DNA from 3 places in the Bacterioplanoides pacificum genome. Region 3 is predicted to be linked to each of the others. Evidence: predicted binding sites of a transcription regulator. Region 3 holds the regulator's gene; each other region holds the start of a gene.
What was found. The regulator LexA, encoded in region 3, represses DNA repair genes until DNA is damaged. The targets are predictions, from matches to a motif close to TACTGTNTANNTANACAGTA.
Positions count from the first base shown of each region.

Region 1: ACFOMG_RS11290 (DNA topoisomerase III) is a predicted target of LexA. The motif match lies at 1,884-1,903, and genes of this name have one in related genera.
Region 2: recN (DNA repair protein RecN) is a predicted target of LexA. The motif match lies at 1,480-1,499, and genes of this name have one in related genera.

Region 1 covers NZ_JBHRYB010000011.1:54,216-57,346, forward strand. Annotated here, with positions in the region: gene ACFOMG_RS11290 (DNA topoisomerase III) at 1-1,869, opposite strand, end outside; gene ACFOMG_RS11295 (hypothetical protein) at 2,002-2,664, shown strand; gene ACFOMG_RS11300 (hypothetical protein) at 2,666-3,131, shown strand, end outside.
Region 2 covers NZ_JBHRYB010000015.1:36,263-39,393, reverse strand. Annotated here, with positions in the region: gene dnaK (molecular chaperone DnaK) at 1-610, opposite strand, end outside; gene grpE (nucleotide exchange factor GrpE) at 741-1,349, opposite strand; gene recN (DNA repair protein RecN) at 1,561-3,131, shown strand, end outside.
Region 3 covers NZ_JBHRYB010000013.1:353,513-356,643, forward strand. Annotated here, with positions in the region: gene nagZ (beta-N-acetylhexosaminidase) at 1-88, opposite strand, end outside; gene ACFOMG_RS12825 (L,D-transpeptidase family protein) at 73-588, opposite strand; gene ACFOMG_RS12830 (TetR/AcrR family transcriptional regulator) at 699-1,349, opposite strand; gene lexA (transcriptional repressor LexA) at 1,620-2,219, shown strand; gene ACFOMG_RS12840 (SulA-like leucine-rich domain-containing protein) at 2,254-2,676, shown strand; gene ACFOMG_RS12845 (hypothetical protein) at 2,811-3,062, opposite strand.

The DNA.
Region 1 (3,131 bases), on a different contig from region 3:
TAACTGGCTGACATCCAGATTCCTGGCCTCGTTAATCAGGCCATTCAGCTCCTGTTCCAGCGGAGCCATAAAGCCCTGGTAATTCTGCTGACGCTGACAGATATGACTTAATTGCTGCTCCCACAGCGCCGTTCTGTCAGGCAGCGTGGTGGATGCGGGCAACGCGGCAATCAGTGCTTTTCCCAGCGCTGTGGCACGGATGTGTTTCCCTTCACGGCGCAGAAACTGCCGGTTAAATAATAATTCGATAATGCTGGCGCGGGTCGCTTCTGTGCCTAAACCATCAGTTTCTTTTAACGTTTGCTGCAGGGTTTTATCAGCTACAAACCGGCTAATCCCCGTCATCGCTGCCAATAAAGTGGCATCGTTAAAATACGCCGGTGGCTGAGTGTGTTTATCCCGGATACATCCTTCATGGCACCACAACGCCTGACCTGGCTGCAGCGCCGGCAGCTGGCTCTGAACCTCATCACCGTCACCAGCGGCTTTCGCAGAAGACGGCTGCGGCATCGCCTGCTTCCAGCCTGGCAGCAGGGTTTCTCTGGCGTTCGCGCGAAATAAACCGCCACCAATACGAACATCCACTCTGGTATCTGCATATTCAAATGGCGGATAAAACTGCAACAGATATTGCCGTGCAATCAGGCGATACACCCCCTGCTCCCGGCTGCCGAGTTTGTCCACTGAGGTTTGTTTTGCTGTCGGGATAATGGCGTGGTGGGCATCCACCTTGGCATCATTCCAGGCTTTGCTGCGTAATGAAAAATCGGCCCGGGCCACTACATCCTTCAGATCACGGCAATTATGATCAATCGCGCCAGCGACCGCCGCACGATCATTCAGGTGCTCTTTGGGTAAATAACGGCAGTCCGATCTGGGATAGGTAATCAGCTGGTGCTTTTCATATAACGCCTGACACACATCCAGCACCTGCTTGGCACTCATGCCCAGTGCTTTGGCAGCATCAATCTGTAACGCCGACAGATTATACGGCAGCGGTGCAAACTGATTTTTGTTTTTACGCTGGACGTCCTCAACAAGAGCCGGCTGTTGCTGAATCCGCTGCGCGACATTTTCAGCCAGTTTCCGGTTCAGCACCCGGCCATCGTCATCCTGATGAGGGGCACAGGCATCACTCGGAAGCCACCTGGCCTGAAAAGCAATCGCCTGATCAGCAGCCAATGCCAGCTGCGCAAAGACCTCATAAAAAGGTTTCGCAACAAAGTTGTCGATGTCTTCATCCCGGCGTACCACCAGTCCCAATACCGGAGTCTGTACCCGGCCAACGGATAACACCGCCGTTACGCCCGCCTGACGACCTTTAATACTGAAAGCACGGGTCAGGTTAATACCATACAGCCAATCAGCTCTGGAGCGCGCCAGGGCCGACACCGATAAAGCGGTAAAGTCGCTGTTCGGACGCAGATTATGCAGTGCTTTTTTCACCGCGCCGGGGTTAAGGTCAGAAATCAGGCAGCGCTGAATCTGCTGCTTGCGGCTTTTTGACAGCTTAAGAAAATCGAACACTTCATCCACCAACAGCTGACCCTCTCGGTCAGGGTCACCGGCATGAACCAGCTGATCCGCCTCCCTGACCAGCTTGCGTAACACCGACAGCTGTTTGCGGGTCTTGGCTTTGGCCTGTAGCTGCCATTGTTGCGGCACAATCGGCAGGTGATCGAGACGCCACTGTTTATACGCCGGGTCATAGGCATCCGGTTCGGCCTGTTCGAGCAGGTGACCAATACACCAGCTGACCACATCACCGTTGGCGGCGCGGATAAATCCTTCACCCTTTTGCTGAGGCTTTGGCAACACCGCCGCAATGGCACGTCCAAGGCTGGGCTTCTCGGCAACAAATAATCGCATAACTCTTGACAAGATACTGTATATAAAAACAGTATAGCAACGATTTATGCAAAAGCACTAGGCTGGCCCTTTAATGTGGGTTTAGATTAATCAGCCTGACCGTTATCCGGACCATCAGAAAAGGAGCTCCCTGTGTCGAATATCGCTGGTAAAGCCTATGGTATGAATGTCATCACACCCTTACGGTGGTGGACGGCCATCTGGCAGAAAATTATCTTTTGGGTGGTGGTCAAAACCTTCCCCTATTTCGTTAAAGGGTTATTAACCCTGTCACTGATTCATTACGCCCGCTGGACCATTATTGGCCGCAATGCTTTCCCCCGGCTGGATAAATCACAGCCAAAAGAAACGCTGAATTACAGCTACATGTTGTTTGAGAGCAACTTTAATGGCAGCTGGGACCAGTATATCGATTCCTTTTCCTTTGCCATTCCCGGCGGCCTGGATATGTTCTGGCGCTGGAACATTAAATATCCGAAGTCCGTGCCACTGCATGATTTCTACCGTTACATCCGCTTTAACCAGGTCGAAACCGATCACTACTACAACGCCTACCCGCTGGCATCAGCCAACGATGTGAAAAGTGCACAAGCCTTAATGGAAAACCTCAGGCAACTTGCCACGGACTCTGCAGAACTCTCGGATGACGATTTTCTCCGGGCTTACAACAGCTTCCTGAATGATAACCAGCACGCCTTCGGGAGCATGGGTCAGGGGCCGGTAATGTCATTACAACCCGATCCGGAACAGCCAACGCCGGCATTGCAGTCACAGCTGAATAAAGAGGAGGCCTGAGATGGCAAATAAATTTGGCCAGTCCTATGGCCTCACCTGCTTATGTCCGATTAAAAACGGCCGCTGCGAAACCGGCTATGATAATGCTGGCGATCAGGCCGCATACGATAAAATCACCCGGCGCCGGATTCAGACTCTGGGACTGCACGACAAAAGTCCGTTTGCCAAAGTCCCTGATACTTATTTTGCCCGGTTATTTATTCTTAACGATGTATTTTTTGAACAGGGGAATGAGGTTAAGCGCGATCACCTGAAATCGAAATACCTGGTGTTCACGAGCAATTTCCATGGAGAGCTGGAGACTTACCTGGAAGGTATGTGGCACAGTGCCGCTGGCGATATCGCCGAGATCTGGCAATACGCTGTGGGTTTCGATCAGGTCAGCAGTGCCGCTGACTTTATCGCTTACATCAAGCAGTGCCAGCTCACGACCACGCTGTTTTTTAATGGCTCCAGCGATCAGTCAT
Region 2 (3,131 bases), on a different contig from region 3:
TAATGGAGATATCGAACGTACCACCACCCAGGTCGTAAACGGCGATGGTGCGGTCACCACCTTCTTTATCGATGCCGTAGGCCAGTGCAGCTGCGGTTGGCTCGTTGATGATACGTTTTACTTCCAGACCCGCAATTTTACCGGCGTCTTTGGTCGCCTGACGCTGAGAGTCATTGAAGTAAGCCGGAACGGTAATCACGGCTTCCGTTACTGCTTCACCCAGGTAGTCTTCTGCAGTTTTCTTCATTTTTTTCAGAACTTCTGCAGACACCTGCGGCGGTGCAAATTTGTCATCTTTTACCTGAACCCAGGCATCACCGTTATCCGCTTCGATGATTTTGTATGGCACCATAGAGATGTCTTTCTGAACCACGTCATCTTTAAAACGACGGCCGATCAGACGTTTGATCGCGAACAGTGTGTTATCCGGGTTGGTTACCGCCTGACGCTTAGCCGGCTGGCCCACCAGAGTTTCACCGTCGGTGTAAGCGATAATGGAAGGCGTGGTGCGATCGCCTTCTGCGTTTTCTAACACTTTGGACTTTTCGCCATCCAGTACCGCAACACAGGAGTTGGTGGTGCCTAAGTCGATACCAATAATTTTACCCATAATATTTATCTCCAATGCCGGGCGGCACAGGCCGCCTCTGATCTAATAACAATTCAGTTTATGCTGATTTATTTTGTTAATTTCTATATAAGTCCGGTTAGCGCCCTTTCAAGGCCAAACCGGCGAAAAATTACGCGTTTTCGTCGATTTGTGGCGCGCCTTTGCTGACCATCACCATTGCCGGACGCAACAGCCGCCCCTGCAGGGTGTAGCCTCTTTGCATCACCGCGATCACAGTGTTAGGTTCAGCGTCAGCGCTTTCTACCATCGACATCGCCTGATGCAGCTCCGGGTTGAAGGCTTCTCCCATCGGATCAACCACTTCTACTTTGAATTTCTCCAGCCCGGCCAGGAAACCGCTGAGGGTCATTTCCACCCCTTCCCGCAACGGCTTGGTCGCGTCATCGTCTCCGGCCGCTGCCAGCGCCCGTTCCATATTGTCGGCCACGCTCAGCATCTCGTTGGCAAACTTTTCCACACCAAATTTATGAGCCTTTTCGACATCAGCCTCGGCGCGGCGACGCACATTCTGCATCTCAGCCTGGACCCGCAACATCTGCTCTTTCAGGTCGGCTATTTCCTGTTGTGCCTGTTCCAGCTGGGCGGTCAGCTCTTCACTGCCTGACTCAGCCGATGCCTCAGCAGTCTCTTCCACGGAAGGCTCAACAGCTTCTGTAGTGTCGTTTTGTTCCAGGGTTTGTTCGTCGGTTTCGCCCTGAACTTTCTGCTCTTCAGACATCATTTTTCCTCAATCAGTTGATTCATTGGGGTTAACAGCCATTAATTGCTGAACTCTATATGGGAACAGAAAACACAGTTTCAAGAGCATAAAAGCCGCAGAATCTGATTATTTTCTTGACAGCTCGCGATACTGTACATATAAACACTGTATATACATTCAGCCCTTTAGTCAGAGCCCTGCCTCGCAGGAAAAGATACAGGAGCCGCGTATGCTGTCTCATCTGTCGATTCATCAGTTTGCTTTAGTAGACCAGCTGGAGCTTGAGTTTAAACCGGGTATGGCCGTTATCACCGGCGAAACCGGTGCTGGTAAGTCCATCCTGCTCGGTGCTTTAGGATTAGCACTGGGCCAGCGGGCCGAAGCTGACAGCGTACGCCAGGGTGCCGAAAAGGCCGAAATCAGCGCCAGCTTTACCCCGAATGACAATGCCCGTCAGTGGCTGGACGAGCGCGACCTGCCTGCCAATGACGACCAGATCATTCTGCGCCGGGTGGTTTCTGCCGAAGGCCGTTCACGGGGCTATATTAATGGCCGCCCGGCCTCCGCTAACGATCTGAAAGAACTGGCCCAGACTCTGATCGACGTTCACTCCCAGCATGCCCATCAGCGTTTATTACAGAAAGATACGCCACGCCAGCTGCTGGATGCCTTCGCCGGCCTGAGACCCGTCGCCGGTAAAGTAAAACAGGCGTTCCGCCAGTGGCAGCAGAGTGCCCGCCAGCTGCGTACCCTGACCGAAGAAAGCAGTGAAATTCAGGCGCAGCGGCAACTGCTCAGTTACCAGGTCGAAGAATTACGGGAACTGAACCTGAGTGAACACGAGCTGGAGGAACTCGAAGCCGAACACAAACGTCTGGCCAACGCAGAAACCATGTTACTGTCCGGCCAGCAGGCCATGGTGGCCTGCCTCGGTGATGACAACAGTGACACTGCCGCGACTCAGCTGGCCTATCAGGCAATCCAGTATCTGGAGCAACTCGACGATCAGCATCCGATCCTGCTGGAAGCACGGGAATTATTGCAGCAGGCTCATATTCAGCTGGAGGAAGCCGGCTCGTCATTGCAGCGTTATCTGGAACAGGTGGACATCAACCCACACCGTTTACAGCAGATCGAAAACCGCCTGGGAGAGATTTTCTCCGTCGCCCGCAAACACCAGATCCAGCCTCAGCGATTGTACGCTTACTGGCAGGAGCAGGAGCAGCAACTGGCACAGCTGAACCTCAGCGACGATGACCTGCTTGAGTTGCAGCAACAGGTAGAACAACAAAAGACACACTTTTTAACCCTCGCACAACAGCTGTCAGAGCAACGCAAAAATGCCGCCCGGCAACTGGATCAGCAGGTCGAACAACACTTTGATTCGCTGGCGCTGGGGCGCGCCCGGTTTATGACTCAGGTCGAGGTACTGGATGACCAACAAGCCAGCCCTCACGGCATTGACCAGATCAGCTTTCACGTACAAACCAACCCAGGCATGCCATCCGGACCACTGGCCAAAGTGGTTTCCGGCGGTGAATTATCACGTATCAGCCTGGCGATTCAGGTCGTAACAGCCGCCACCAGTCAGATCCCGAGTTTAATTTTTGATGAAGTAGATGTCGGTATCGGAGGTGGTACAGCAGAACGGGTTGGCCGCTTAATGCGCTCACTCGGCCAGTCTCCGGATGGCGAAAAAATTGCCGGCCAGGTGATGTGTGTCACCCACCAGCCACAGGTTGCGGCACAGGCGCATCAACATTTTCAGGTGAGTAAAATCAGTGGCGACCATTCCACTCA
Region 3 (3,131 bases):
CACGATCAGCGGCGCTCAGCTGCAGACCATCAAGATCGGCAATCACCCCCAGCTGACGGGTGAAGTTGGTTGTTACAGATTTTTGCATGGAATTCTCGAAAAACTGTGCGCCTGAATCCAGACCTGTGTGTCGCTGTTAACCAGTTCAAACAACTCCAGCAGGTCACGGTTACGCATACGGATACAGCCATGGGAGAGCGGCTGCCCCATCGGTTCAGAATCGGGGGTGCCATGGATATAAATATAACGCCGCATACTATCAACAGAACCCATGCGGTTACGGCCGACTTCCAGCCCCTGTAACCAGAGGATACGGGTCAGAATCCAGTCCCGCCGGGGGTACTGCAACGCCAACTGAGGGGAATAAATTTCACCACTGGCACGACGACCAACAAACACCGTATTCTCCGGCTGGCCAGCACCAATCCGGGCCACAATACGATGCCAGCCACGCGGCGTCTGGCCAGAGCCAGACTGCTCACCAACACCGGCCGCGGCGGTAGAAACTGAATAGAGATGGCAGATACCTGCCGCAGAAATCCTTAATGCCTGATCAGCAACAGAAACTTCGATCAGATTGTCCGTCATGAAATGTGCCAAATACGACTGAAATATAACAGCGCAGCTTATCAGAAGCGCAGAATTAAGCGACCTCCGAAACGGCTTTTTGTCGCCTCAGGACACTCAGAGCACGTACTTCAGCCCGGTGCCTGCAGTCCGGCTCCCAGGAACGGAATCAGCTTATCAAATACCTGGCTGATATCTGTGGTTAAACCAAACTCATGCTGCGCCATCGCCATCAGCGAGTCGGCCCCTGACAAGGTAAACACCGTGGCTCCCAGCATAAAATGAATACGCCAGAAGCGTTCTTCATTGCTCAGCTGTGGCGACGCTGCGGTCACTAACGCCATATAACGATTAAAGACAGTACCGTATTCCTGCTTCAGAAACTTACGCACATGGCCCTGCCCCTGGGTATAAGCCAGGCCCAATAACCGCATAAAGATACCTAAACGGCGCTGACTGAGTTCGTCCTGCACACCTTTATCATCTTCAAGCGCAGTAGCCGGCAACATCATCAATACCGCATTCAGATCCGGCTGTGCACTGCCACGTTGCTGCTGATAGGCATCCACTTGCTGATCCAGACGCTGGCAAAAACTGTTCAGGAAACGGGCAAACACCGCCTGGATCAGTTCCTTTTTGGAACCAAAGTGATAATTCACCGCCGCCAGATTGACCCCGGCCTTAGTGGTAATATTGCGCAGAGAAGTCTCAGCAAACCCTTTCTCCGAAAACAACTCTTCCGCTGCATTGAGAATTGCCTTAGCCGTATCTTTATTCGCCATGCCGGCCGGACTCCCCGAAACTCATGAATTACCGTCATAAAAACAACTGTTTCAAACATACGTTTAAAACATTCTGAACGCAAGCCCCGGCGGCTTTCCCCGGTACTCCTGGCCGACATTGCAGTATTCCTGCCCTCCCGCTAACCGTAGAACTAGGTCGTGAAAAGGTCGTACAGTGGCCTGCGGCAAAATTCGCAGGGGGGTTTACAGCAGCAAAAATACTGTATACATTTACAGTCACTGTATGGATCACCAGTTTGGATAAATATCATGATCAAGCTGACCGCGCGTCAACAGCAGGTTCTCGACTTTATTAAGTCATCACTGGAAGACACCGGCTTTCCGCCTACCCGCGCGGAAATTGCCAACGAACTGGGTTTTCGCTCACCCAATGCCGCTGAAGAACATCTCAAGGCACTGGCACGTAAAGGCGCCATTGAGATGATGGCTGGCGCCTCACGTGGTATCCGGGTCGTAGAAGAACACAACCCGGGTCTGCCAATCGTTGGCCGGGTTGCTGCCGGGGAGCCTATCCTGGCACAGGAACACATCGATGATTATTGCGAAATCCCGCCCAGCTTCTTTAAACCTGAAGCCGATTACCTGCTTGAGGTACACGGTGACTCTATGATGGAGGTCGGCATCCTTAACGGCGACTACATTGCCGTTCATCGTATGGATACCGCCCGCAACGGTGAAATTGTCGTCGCCCGGGTGGGTGATGAAGTCACCGTTAAACGTTATGAGAAAAAGCGCAGTAAAGTGCTGCTGCATCCGGAAAACAAAGACTACCAGCCAATCGAAGTTGACTTAAAAGAAGCCGATTTCGCCATTGAAGGGCTGTACGTCGGCGTCGTGCGCCGCAACTAAAACGCCAGGGATAATCAAACGTTCAGGGGGAAATATGCGTCAGTTAACTCTCGAAGTTGAACCAACCGGCTTGTCACTCAGTAGTCAGCAGCGACCGGCTATCTCCCGTGGCAGCCTGACCGAGCTGATTCTCAGTGAAGGCAGTGCCGTACAACCCATGCAGCTGCTGCCGTTATTAGCACAATGTTCAGCACAACAACGCTGGCTGATGTGGATGAGCCCATCCATGCCCATGAACAAACGTTATCTCGAAAGCCTGGGACTGGAAAACTCAGCCGTTATTCACCTGGATGTCTGTGCCGATACACAAATGGTACTGGTAGAAAAAGTACTGGCTGCTGCAAACAGTCATATCATCATTGAATGGCAAGGGACACTGCACGACAACCAGCGGGAATGTATCCAGCAGCAAGCCTGGCGCAGTGGCAGCCAGGTCATTCTGATTCAGCGTCGTTAATCGCAACGACGTACATTTTCAGCCAGCCCGTTGGCGCGCTGGAAATACAACAACTGCCTCATGCCTGATGCAGAAACGAAAAAAGCCTTGCAGTCTTGCAAGGCTTTTTTTTGACGGGTTGCGGTAATCAGCAATCAGTGCAGCTGATTGTGATATTCCGGTTGTTCAAAATCATCACGCTCCACTTCCATGCCGGACAACTCCCCCACTTTACGTACACCGGCCTCCAGCATCACCCGGGCGATGTCCATATGATGCGCCTGTAAACTGGCCTTTGCATCATCAGAAAAATGAATACTCACCAGTGCATCGCCATCCTGCTCATCTGCACGACGTAACGCGATATCACCATTCGATAACTCTACAATTTCAAAAAAGCGTGCCATATCCGCCTCTCGTTTCCGGGCGCGGGAGTGTACCACAGCGCTGTTTCATTATGGGGTTGAATTCACCCG